Regions from separate parts of the Aerococcus sp. NPDC058936 genome, predicted to be linked through region 2. Evidence: predicted binding sites of a transcription regulator. Region 2 holds the regulator's gene; the other holds the start of a gene.
What was found. Region 2 encodes HrcA, which represses chaperone genes, less so after heat shock. Its sites were predicted from a motif close to TTAGCACTCNNNNNNNNNGAGTGCTAA; they were not measured.
Positions count from the first base shown of each region.

Region 1: the regulator HrcA is predicted to act here: its motif matches at 2,334-2,360, upstream of ACFW0C_RS02045 (co-chaperone GroES).

Region 1 covers NZ_JBHYKZ010000002.1:137,970-144,462, forward strand. The annotation lists gene groL (chaperonin GroEL) at 314-1,936, opposite strand; gene ACFW0C_RS02045 (co-chaperone GroES) at 1,997-2,266, opposite strand; gene ACFW0C_RS02050 (hypothetical protein) at 2,546-2,746, shown strand; gene ACFW0C_RS02055 (redox-sensing transcriptional repressor Rex) at 3,193-3,816, opposite strand; gene ACFW0C_RS02060 (ABC-F family ATP-binding cassette domain-containing protein) at 4,012-5,970, shown strand; gene ACFW0C_RS02065 (HpcH/HpaI aldolase/citrate lyase family protein) at 6,061-6,493, opposite strand, start outside.
Region 2 covers NZ_JBHYKZ010000008.1:104,417-110,909, forward strand. The annotation lists gene dnaK (molecular chaperone DnaK) at 1-1,666, opposite strand, end outside; gene grpE (nucleotide exchange factor GrpE) at 1,745-2,287, opposite strand; gene hrcA (heat-inducible transcriptional repressor HrcA) at 2,309-3,361, opposite strand; gene ACFW0C_RS07600 (M20 family metallopeptidase) at 3,611-4,798, opposite strand; gene ribF (riboflavin biosynthesis protein RibF) at 5,017-5,964, opposite strand; gene truB (tRNA pseudouridine(55) synthase TruB) at 5,982-6,493, opposite strand, start outside.

The DNA of each region.
Region 1 (6,493 bases), on a different contig from region 2:
TTCAGTTCAATAAATCCATAGCCTTATTATAATCAAATCCCCTTACTGAAAGATAGGTTGAACCCTCAATCACGAAAGAGCGTAAAAAAAATAGGACCGCAACATCACTGTCACAGTCCCATAGTTCGCTATTTATAGGGTATTCGATTTAATCAGCCAATAATCGGCAGATAAATATCTCTCACCCTAGTCGGGTTCGAGCCTCCGGAGAGGTCTGCGTTTCAGATTAGGTTGTTGCTGACTTTGTCAGCCACTGCCCTAATCTTCCATCGTTCCTCTCTTAGCGTCGGCTCTCTCACCCTGTTTTTTATTTTTAATACATACCTGCACTTGGATCCATTGCTGGCATTTGTGGTTCAGGTTGTGGTTGGCTTGCAACAGCTGCTTCAGTAGATAGGATTAATCCAGCTACTGAACCTGCATTTTGCAATGCTGAGCGAGAAACTTTTGTTGGGTCAACAATACCTTCTTCAATCATGTTTACCCATTCAGAAGTTGCTGCGTTAAAGCCAACACCTTCTGCTTGCTCTTTCAATTTCTCAACAATTACAGAACCTTCTAAACCTGCATTTTCAGCGATTTGACGTACTGGTGCTTCTAAAGCACGTAAGACGATTTGTGCACCAGTTTGTTCATCACCAGCTAATGTTTCAGCTAATGCAGCAACTGCTTCTTTAGCATTGATAAAGGCAGTACCACCACCAGCTACGATACCTTGATCAACAGCCGCACGTGTGGCATTTAAAGCGTCTTCGATACGTAATTTACGTTCTTTTAATTCTGACTCAGTAGCCGCACCAACTTTAACAACTGCAACACCACCGGCTAATTTAGCTAAGCGTTCTAATAATTTCTCACGGTCATATTCAGAAGTTGTTTCTTCAATTTGACTACGGATTTGGGCAACACGTTGTGCTAATTGCTCTTTGTCGCCCGCACCCTCAACAATAGTTGTTTCATCTTTTGTGATTACAACGCGGTTAGCAGAACCTAATTGATCAATTGTCGTATCTTTTAATTCAAGTCCTAGATCTTCAGTAATGACTTGACCACCTGTTAGGATAGATAAATCTTCTAACATTGCTTTACGACGGTCACCAAATGCTGGCGCTTTTACCCCAACAACGTTGAAAGTACCACGAATTTTATTCAAAACTAGTGTTGGTAATGCTTCACCGTCAATATCGTCAGCTACCAATAGTAATGCCCGGCCTTCTTGAACAACTTGTTCTAAAACTGGCAAAATGTCTTGGATATTAGAAATCTTTTTATCTGTTAATAAAATATAAGGATTTTCTAAAACAGCTTCCATCTTGTCGTTGTCAGTTACCATGTATTGAGATAAGTAACCACGGTCAAATTGCATCCCTTCAACGACATCTAGAGAGGTATCAATTGATTGAGATTCTTCAATTGTGATGACGCCATCTTGACCAACTTTTTCCATTGCTTCTGCAATTAAGTCACCAACTTCGCTGTCGCCTGATGAAATTGATGCAACGTTAGCGATTGCGCCTTTAGAATCTACAGGAACTGAGATTTCAGATAAACGATCTGCGGCTACGCGAATTGCTTTGTCAATTCCTCGACGAACACCTACTGGGTTAGCACCAGCAGTAACGTTTTTCATACCTTCAGTTACAATTGCTTGTGTTAGAACAGTGGCAGTTGTTGTACCGTCACCGGCAATATCATTTGTTTTTGAAGCTACTTCAGCAACTAGTTTTGCACCCATATCTTCAAATTTATCTTCTAATTCAATTTCTTTGGCGATAGTTACACCATCGTTAGTGATTAGCGGTGAACCATAACTTTGGTCTAAAACTACATTACGACCTTTTGGTCCTAAGGTTACTTTCACCGTATTAGCTAGTATATCAATCCCACGAACCATAGATTGACGTGCATCTTCTGAAAATTTAATATCTTTTGCCATTTATTCATTCACCTCATAAAAATTCATACTGTTATTAATCTGTAAATATTGATAAATTGACTAATCTACAATTGCGATAATGTCGCTTTCTTTAATAATTAATAATTCTTGACCATCATATTCAAATGTTGAACCTGCATATTTTTCAAATAGAACGCGGTCGCCTTCTTTCAATTGTGATGTGAAATCTTCTGTATTCTCAGCAACTGCTTCAACAACACCTACTTGCTGTTTTTCTTTGGCAGCTGACGGTAACACAATACCTGAAACTGTTTGCTCTTTAGCCTCTTCAACTCTCACAACTGCGCGTCCGTTTAATGGTTTAATCATTTACATGTCCCTCCATTTATATAAAATATCTGTCAAATCCAAGCTAAATTACTTGGTTTTTTAGAGATTAGCACTCTCTTCAGTCGACTGCTAACCTCTACATTTCCTATATTAAAACATTCAAATATGAATTGCAAGAGAAAGATTGACTTTTTTTGACCTATTTTCCTTTATAAGTCGAAAACCTTGATTTTAAGCGGAAATTAAGGTAATTTTAGTAAGTGAAATCTAAGGTTAACTTTGACCAAAGTCAGACTAATCTTGAAGAGAGGAATGTAGTTGTTGAAATTAAAAGGACCAGTAATATTCCTATTACTATTCAAAGTCTTATTTATCTTTCTAGCGCTCAGCTTTGCCATTCGTAGCGTAGAAGATACCGGTTGGGATTGGGCAGTATACCTAGCCATCGGTATTGCAGCCTATGAAATGATGGATTTACTCAAAACAATCGGTATAGTACGGCAGTTAAAATCTAAATAACAACCTGAAAAATAACAATTTTTAATAAAAATTGCAAAGTATTTAACGTCATTTTAGATCACATATGTGAAACTTAACAAACTTTCAGGCGATTTAAAACATACAGAATAGGCCGAGAGAAAAACATCTCGGCCTATTCGCTTGTTTATTTATATAGTTTTTGAATCTTGCGACTATTTTATCCAACTGATTCATTAATTAGCAAGAACTAAATTGCCAAACAAGAATGCCACTCAGGTTACGTTGCTATAAATCTTTCCAACTCAAAGTGTGGCATAAATAAAGTTTTTAACAATCGATACCTGCAACCTATGCCCAAGACTTGCGCTTAGCTAGCATGACTTAGATGGCGTAATAGGCAAAGTGAAAGCCTACCAGAGACCTATGTTGAAAATGATTTTAGTAAGTCAAAGGCTTACATGATTGCATAATATACTAACAAGTAATTACGAATTTGTTGAGATGAAGTAGATCAATGTTTGTAATTCATTGGTGAAGTCTACATCCTGCACTCTGATGCTATCCGGTACATCTAACCTCACTGGCGTAAAGTTCAAGATACCTTTAATTTCTGCTTCTTCTAATGCAGGAATCATATTTTGGGCAACTGCTTCAGGTACCGAGAGAATGACCACTTCAATATCCATTAATTTCAATTGCTTTGTTAAATCCTTCATGTCATAAACAGGTACCCCATTGTGGACTGTTCCAATGATATCTTGGTTGATATCGAAAGCTGCACCAATACGGATATTGTTTGATTTCTTGAAGTTGTAGTTTAATAAGGCATTACCAAGGTTACCAACCCCTACAAGGGCTACTGTTGTTAAACGGTCTTGGCTTAAAGTCTTACCAAAGAATTCTAATAAGGCATCGATATCGTAGCCGTAACCACGTTTACCTAAAGCCCCAAAGTATGAAAAGTCACGTCTAATCGTTGCACTTTCAACTTTTACTGCTTCACTTAATTCTGTTGAAGAAACGCGTGTTTTCCCCATGTTTTTGAATACGCGCAGGTAGCGATGGTATAGTGGTAATCTTTTGGCTGTTGCTTTGGGTATTTTACGCATGTTCAGTCCTCTTTCTTATTCTGAAATGATTTCTTAGACAGTATACCAAGTTTGTGAAATTAACACAAGAGTGCGTACTCACTAAATTTTAAACTATGTTAAAAAATGCAATATTTTATAAAAAGTTTCCAGCGAATGCTCAAATCTTTTTGTGGTAAAATGATTAAGACTATAAATGAAAGGATCATGCCTATTATGATCATATTACAAGGTTCAAATCTATCTCGACGCTATGGCGTTGAAGTAATTTTTGAAAACGTACAAATGACTATCCAACACAACAGCCGAATTGCGCTAGTTGGCCGCAACGGTGCCGGTAAGTCGACATTATTAAAAATGTTAGCCAACATTGAAGCACCTGATGATGGCCAAGTGTCCTTGACTAAAGGGACAACTATTGCTTATATGGACCAACACACTGCGGTTTCTGGTGACCGGACTATTTATGAAGAAATGGTTTCTGTTTTTGAACCCGTTATTAAATTATTGGAAGAATCAGAAACAGCGGCCCTAGCCTTGGCGGACGAAGAGCTCATGCAAGATGCTGAAGCCTATGAAGCTGCCTTAAACCGATATGACAAACTTCAAGAGGACTTGATTCGTTTTAACGCTTATGGTTACGAATCAGAAATTCGGATGGTCTTACATGGTTTCAAATTCTTTGATGAGGACTACGACCGTAAGATTTCGACGCTTTCTGGTGGCCAACGAACTCGTCTGGCTTTAGCGAAAATCCTACTAGAAAAGAAAGACTTATTGATTCTCGACGAGCCGACTAACCACTTGGATATTGAGACATTAACTTGGTTAGAGAACTATCTACCAAAATACCCTGGCGCCTTATTAATCGTGTCCCATGACCGGTATTTCTTGGATGCTGTGACCAATGAAACTTATGAAATGGCCCACCAAGGTATTCATTATTACAAGGGGAACTACTCTTTCTACTTGAAGGAACGGGTACAGCGTGTCACCCTGCAAATGAAGGCCTACGAGAAACAGCAAGAAGAGATTGCCAAATTAGAGGACTATGTAGCCCGTAATATCGTTCGCGCGTCTACCACGAAGATGGCCCAATCCCGTCGTAGGCAGTTAGAGAAAATGACCAAGATTGAAAAGCCATTGAACGATGAGAAATCAGCTCGTATCCAGTTTTCAGTAGCTGAACCTTCAGGGAACGATGTCTTACAAGCCAATAAGTTAGCGGTTGGTTATAGTCCAGACAATGTTTTAGCTGAACCCATTTCTTTCCAATTGCGGAAACAAGAAGCCATTGCCATCGTTGGGCCAAATGGTGTGGGAAAATCAACTTTATTAAAAACAATCATTAAACAAATCCCTGCCCTACGCGGTACCATCGACTATGGCGCTCATCTACAAATGGGTTACTATGACCAGGAATTAGGGAATCTAAATTCGAAAAAGGATGTCCTGCACGAATTGTGGGATGAACATCCGACGATGATGGAGCGGGATATTCGGACCATTCTTGGATCTTTCCTATTTACTGGAAACGACGTGACCAAGTCCGTTGCCACCCTTTCTGGTGGGGAAAAAGCCCGTCTTGAATTGGCTAAACTAGCACTTAAACATGACAATTTCTTGATTCTTGATGAGCCGACCAACCATTTGGACATCGATTCTAAAGAAGTCTTGGAAAATGCCTTGATCGAGTACGACGGCACATTGTTATTTGTCAGCCATGACCGGTACTTTATCAATCGAATTGCTACTTCCGTTTTAGAAATCAACCCTGAAGGTTCGACCCTTTATCTAGGCGACTACGATTATTACGTAGCCAAAAAAGCCTCTGAAGAGGAACGTTTAGCCCTATTAGAAGCTGAAAGTAACCAAGAAAAAGTTGAAAAAGCAGTAATTGAACCTGCTTCTGATACCAAACAAGCCTTCCAAATGTCTAAAGACAAGCAACGAGAAGAGCGTAAATTGCAACGGGAAATTGCCCAGCATGAGGAGACCATGGCCGAATTAGAGGCAACCATTGAAGGTATTCAACTGGATATGACCAAGCCCGAATTCTTAGATGACTTCGAGCAATTGAATCAGCTAAACCAAACGCTTCAAGAAAAAGAAGAAGCGCTAAATCAAGTCATGACTGATTGGGAAGAAGCCGTTACTAAACTAGAAAACCTATAGTAACCACAAATAAGGCAAGCCATATTCATTATGATGGCTTGCCTTATTTTTTTATTTGGCATTTTATGAGGAAATACCGCAAAATACTTTCTATTTCAAGAATACGGCGTCGTCCACTTGGTATTTGTCCCCTTCTACCCCTTTACGGACATCGTCAATCCGGGTCTTGGTGGCTTGACGGAAGAAGGCCAAGTCGTTCAGTACCGTGACAAATTGGAATCCTTGTTCAATTCGGTTAACTGCATCTTGTGCGTTGGCTGTAAATATTCCAGGAATTACCCCAGCGTCTTTACAAGCTTTAAGGACTTTTTGAATATTAGCTTCAAGTTCTGGACTTGTTGATGGGTCTTCAACACCCATGGCATGCGCTAAGTCAAGACGACCGATGTACACACAGTCAATGCCTTCTACACTCACGATTTCTTCAACGTTTTCAACTGCTTCTGGGGTCTCACATTGGACGATAACCATCGATTTTTCGTCCACTTCACCCTTGTTGTAATTTTCATAGGCACCCCAAAGT
Region 2 (6,493 bases):
TCATTGCTTCAACATCGTCAGCTTCTTGCGCAGCTTTCAATTCATCTTTAAGCGCGTTAGCTTCGTCAAGTTCAGCTTGATCAACTTTACCTTCTAATTCACCAGTTGTTTTTTCAACTTGGAAGATTAATTGGTCAACTTCGTTTTTAAGATCTGCTGCTTCTTTACGTTTTTTATCTTCTTCAGCATTCGCTTCAGCATCTTTCATCATACGATCGATTTCGTCGTCTGATAAACCTGAGTTAGATTGGATGGTAATTTGTTGCTCTTTACCAGTACCTTTGTCAGTCGCTTTAACATTTACGATACCATTTTTATCAATATCAAATGTTACTTCGATTTGAGGCACACCACGAGGTGCTGCAGGAATATCTGTTAATTGGAAACGACCTAATGTCTTGTTGTCTGCAGCCATTGGACGTTCACCTTGTAGTACGTGTACATCTACAGCAGGTTGGTTATCAGCAGCTGTTGAGAATACTTGAGATTTAGATGTTGGGATCGTTGTGTTACGGTCGATTAATTTAGTGAACACGCCACCCATTGTTTCGATACCTAATGATAATGGTGTTACATCAAGTAAAACGACATCTTTAACGTCACCTGAGATAACCCCACCTTGAATTGCAGCACCCATAGCTACTACTTCGTCAGGGTTTACTGAACGGTTAGGATCTTTACCAGTTTCAGCTTTAACCATGTCGATAACAGCTGGGATACGAGTAGAACCACCAACTAAGATAACTTGATCAATATCTGATTTAGATAAACCAGCATCAGATAAGGCATTTTTAACTGGTTGTTTTGTACGTTGTACTAAGTCGTAAGTTAATTCGTCAAATTTCGCACGAGATAAAGTAACTTCCAAGTGAAGTGGACCTTCAGCACCAGCCGTAATGAATGGTAATGAAATTTGTGTTGAGGTTACACCAGATAAGTCTTTTTTCGCTTTTTCAGCAGCATCTTTTAGACGTTGCATAGCCATTTTGTCAGAAGAAAGGTCAATACCGTTTTCTGATTTAAATTCGGCGATTAAGTAGTTCACGATAGCGTTATCAAAGTCGTCCCCACCTAAGTTGTTGTCACCAGAAGTAGATAATACTTCAAAGACACCGTCACCTAATTCAAGGATAGAAACGTCGAAAGTACCACCACCAAGGTCAAATACTAGAACTTTTTCGTCTGCGTCAACTTTGTCTAAACCGTAAGCTAATGCGGCTGCTGTTGGTTCGTTAACGATACGGTCAACTTCTAAACCAGCGATTTTACCAGCATCTTTAGTTGCTTGACGTTGTGCATCGTTGAAGTAAGCTGGAACAGTAATAACTGCGTTTGTTACTTTTTCTCCTAAGTAGTCTTCAGCGTAACCTTTTAAGTATTGTAAGATCATTGCTGAAACTTCTTGTGGTGTATATTTTTTACCTTCAACTTCTACAGTGTAGTTGTCTTCACCAATGTGACGTTTGATTGAAGCAATCGCGTTAGGGTTTGTTACCATTGAACGTTTTGCTACTTCACCAACTTGGCGCTCACCATTTTTGAATGAAACAACTGAAGGTGTTGTACGGTTACCTTCTGGGTTAGCGATAATTTTAGGTTCGCCACCTTCTAATACAGCGACTGCAGAGTTAGTAGTACCTAAGTCAATTCCGATAATTTTTGCCATAATAAAACACGTCTCCTTTTTTAATTAATCTATCAATTTAAATGAATTTATCTGTGGTTAAAATCTATGTTAAATGAATTATTGTGCAATAGAAACCATCGCAGGTCGTAGGACACGATCTTTTAATACATAACCTTTTTGGAAAACAGCCACTACTTCTTCAGCTTGCTGTCCTTCTTCAGCCGGTACCGCACTTACAGATTGATGGAAGTTTGGATCGAAGAGTTCACCTTTAGGGTCAACGACTTCAACACCTTCCTCTGATAAAGCTTGCAATAAGCTTGCGTGTACCATTTCGATACCCTTCACTAATTGCTGAGATGACTCATCATCCTTAGCTAGTTCTAAAGCGCGTTCCAAGTTATCGATAGCTGGTAAGATACCTTTAGCTAGATTCTGTGACCGATACTTTGAAGCAGATTCACGTTCAGTTTGGTTACGACGGTGCATATTTTGAATTTCAGCAGATAGACGCATAATTTGGTCATCTTTAGCTGCTAATTCAGCTTGAAGAGAAGCTAATTCGCTATCTTCTTCAGCTACTGTTTCAACTTGCTCGTCTTGAACGTCAGTTTCATTGATTTCTTCATCAACATTTAAATCTTGTTGATTATCGTCCATTTTTGTCAATTGATAGACCTCCTAAGATTTATAATAATTGTCCAGGTATCTAACCATTTCTTTTGAAATACTTTGGAAAAGCTGCGCCATACGAATGTAGGACATACTTTCCGGCCCAAGTACCGCAAAAGTAATTAACTTACCTGATTTTACAGTACCCATGCTAGTAGACATTAAACTCATATTCTCCAATGTCGGATCTTTAAGTTCCTTACCCACCCTCACTTGGATACCTTGGTCTGTGGTATTAATCAGTGAAGTGATCACTGATCGATCTTCTAGTAATTGACTTAATTGTGCAATACTAGTCGCATTAGCTGAATCAGCTAATGAAGAAAATAAATAATTTTGACCATTTACCATCATGCCATCACTATTGAACTGATTCATAAACCGGTGAATCAAAAGATTACTGTCTTCATCAGACCGGTTCATTTGCTCAATATCTTTTAAATAGTATGTTTGCAGCCTTTCAATCACTGTTGCTAGCTCGAGGCCCACAAGTTCTTGATTCATAATCTCTGCAATACCCTCAATCAATTGCGGTGTAACCACCTCGTTGAATGACACAATTTGATTGCGAATGACACCTTTATCTGTCACCAATATGACTATTGCTTGGTCAGCGGTTAAAGACAATACTTGAAAATTGGCCAATCGTTGCTTTGCAATATCTGGCCCCATCGAAATAACGACGCTTTCTGAAAGCGAGGCTAAAGTCGCAGCCGTTTTTCGAATCACTTGACTCAAATCGTTATAAGGATCGTGGAATATCTCTCTAAGTAAAGCATCTTCCTCTTCCTCAAGCTCTAAATCAATCAATCCGCCATAATATGGCATGATGTGATTAATATAGTAACGATAACCCGCTTCAGCTGGCACTCGTCCAGATGATGAATGGGTTTTGGAAATCAATGATAAATCTTCAAGTCTGGCTAATTCATTACGTATTGTAGCAGAACTTGCGTTTATTTCTTGATGTTGAGATAAAGTTTTCGAACCGACTGGTAATTGATGTTTCGAATAATGATCAATTACCGCCTGTAATATTAAACTTTGTCGTTTTGTTAACATCTTATCACCTCATTAGCACTTAACAACTCTGACTGCTAACATGTCTATAATATATCACCTATCATTTCTTTTGTCAATAATAGTCAAACTTTTTTTTGACTTTTTTTGACTTTTGAATTTCCTTTTAATAATTCAAGCTTTTGGATCAAGTAAGACTGGCTATGGTATCCATTAATTCTATAGAAAAAGGACACCAAACTATTTGTAATAGTCAAGTGTCCTTTCGTCTTTCATATTTTTTCGATACGCCTATTTGTTGTCACGTAACCAGTTAGTTGCTGCTGTTGCTAAGGTAGCAGATCCAACAATTAATGCTTCTTCGTTGAATTGTACCAATGGGTGGTGAACAGGGTATACTTCGCCGTTGGCATCTGGTAATGGACAACCAATGAAGAAGTATGTTGATTCTGGCAATCTGCTAGCAATGTGTGCGTAGTCTTCTGAAGCTAAGTATGGTGGTACGTTCAACACGTCATAATGACCAGCCAAAGCTTCATTAGCATAAGCCATCACTTGTTCAGCCATTTTTTCAGAGTTGATTAATGACGGACAGTCTGCCATAACTTCATATTCAGTTTCAGCACGGAATGCTTTACCAATATGTTCAACGATTTCTGGCAAACGTTTTGAAACGTGTTCTGCTGATTCTGGGAACAATGAACGAGAAGTACCTTCTAAGACAACTGTGTCTGGGATTACGTTGATGGCACCACCTGGCGCATTGATGTAACCCATAGATAATGACGCACCCTTGTTAGACGGTAATTCGCGAGCTAAGATGCCGTTTGCACCATTAATGATTTGGCTAGCCACAAAGACTGGGTCGATACCGTTGTTTGGCATTGCACCGTGGGCACCCACACCTTTAATAGTGATACGGAAGTTTAAAGCAGATGCTAAAGCTTCTTTTTGGTGGATCTCAACATCCACTTTGTCCCCATTTGGCCACATATGTAATGCCATACCGGCGTCTGGTGTTGGATTTTCTAAAATACCTTCTTCAACCATTACACGTCCACCGTTTAAAGTTTCTTCTGCTGGTTGGAATAAGAATTTGATTTGACCTTCTAATTGGTCTTCGTTTTCTTTCAACATTTTTAGGACCATTAATAAAATAGTGGTGTGCATGTCATGGCCACATAAGTGTCCATTTTCATTTTTAGATGTACATGACGATTGAGCTTTTTCAGTAATGGCTAATGCATCCATGTCTGCACGTAACAATAAAGTTTTACCCTTGGCAGAATCACCCAATGTCCCTGTAATGCCGTATGAATTTCCTACGTTTTCGTATGGAATTCCAAACTCATCAAGTTTTGATTTCACAAGTTTAGTTGTTTCTGGTAATTCAAAACCAACTTCAGGGTTTTCGTGTAATTGGCGACGAACTTTTACTGCATCATCAAAAAATTCTTTAGCACGATCTAAATATGCCATTGTGATATTCCTCCAATATTTTTTATTTTCCAATTTCATTCTACTATTAATTTAGCATTATTCTAATCATATCTATAAAAAATATGACTAAAAAGGCTTTAATATCAACATTTACATTTTCATTGATTATATTTGCTTACTTCTTGAAAAAAAAAACGCCGAAAATCTTTCTTCAGCGTTCATATCAAAGCGTATATTTGACCTTTTTTACATTAAATCTATTTTCGTAAACTTTCCAAATATGCTTCAGCATCAATGGCATCTTGGTCCATTTGTTTGATCAAGGCTTCAATGCCATCGAATTTAAGTTCAGGTCTCAAGTATTTATGCCAATAAACCGTTACGTATTCACCGTAAATTTCCTCTTTAAAATCTAAAAGATGAATTTCTACTGTTCGCTTACGGTTTTCTCCGAAGGTAATATTAGTCCCGATTGATGCCACACCAGGATATACTTGGCCATTCAACAACATTTCAACCACATAGACCCCTTCCACTGGGATCAGCGATTCACTAGGCACCATCAAATTAGCTGTTGGATAGCCAAGCTCACGTCCGCGTTTCTCTCCGTGAACAACGATACCATCAATTGAATAGATATAGCCCAATTGTCGGTTAGCTTTGTCAATTTGACCGGTATTCAAGTCATGTCGAATTTCAGTTGACCCCACCTTGCTGGTATCTTCCGATAACTTATTCACTTCAATAATGTTAAAACGACCAGCCGCATGGGACGCTAAGGTCTGCATGTTGGCGATATCCTTTTTGCCGTAGGTATAGTCAAAACCCGCTACCACCGATTTGGCATGCAAACCAACCATATATTGATCGACAAACTCTTGCGGTTTCAAGGCTGCGAATGATGACGTTAATTGCGCGACATAAAGGTAATCCACCCCAAGTTGTGTCATTAATCGTTCTTTCTCGGCTAAAGTTGTTAAATAAGTCACCCCTTCAGGACGGATTTGTTGGTACATGATCCTTGGGGCCATATTGAAAGTCATTACAGCCAGTGGTAATTGCAAACGGTCAGCCTCATCACGGGCTGCTTGAATAACCGCCTGGTGACCCCTGTGGACCCCATCAAAAAATCCCAAAGCCAAGACAACATCGCCCGCATAGACCGTTGACTGTTCAAAAGGATGGTGTAAATTTATCGTTTTCATTCAGTATCGTCCAATCTTTAAAACATTTTACTAGGTTTTATTTTACCATCTTTACTTGGATGGACATCATAAAGCGCCTTTAATTTGCTGTCGATATAAGCCGTCACCGGTAATTGGTTTCTTAAATCAGCTGGTAACGTCGCTAATTCTAGGACTGACCCATTTTCCACCAATTTCACTAAGTGCCTATCCTCAGTTGGAACCTGCCACACGGGATAGGCAGATAAGGCCGATTCAATTGGTACCAACCAAGTATAATCATTTGCTTCAACCGCCTCTGCTAATTGTGATAGTGTCAGACAATCTGCCCTTGAAAAAGGGGTTGACCCGTCCCGAGTGAGGCTAGTCATCGTCGCTGGCACCCCTAGTTTTCGCCCTAAGTCGCTGGCTAAAGTGCGGACATAGGTCCCCTTGCCACAAACCACTTCAAAAGCAAAAACTTGCTTGCCGTCCTCAAACCGGGACGAACCCACTAACTTGAAGTCGTGGACAAATACAGGATGTTCAGGTCGTTCAACCTCAAGGCCTT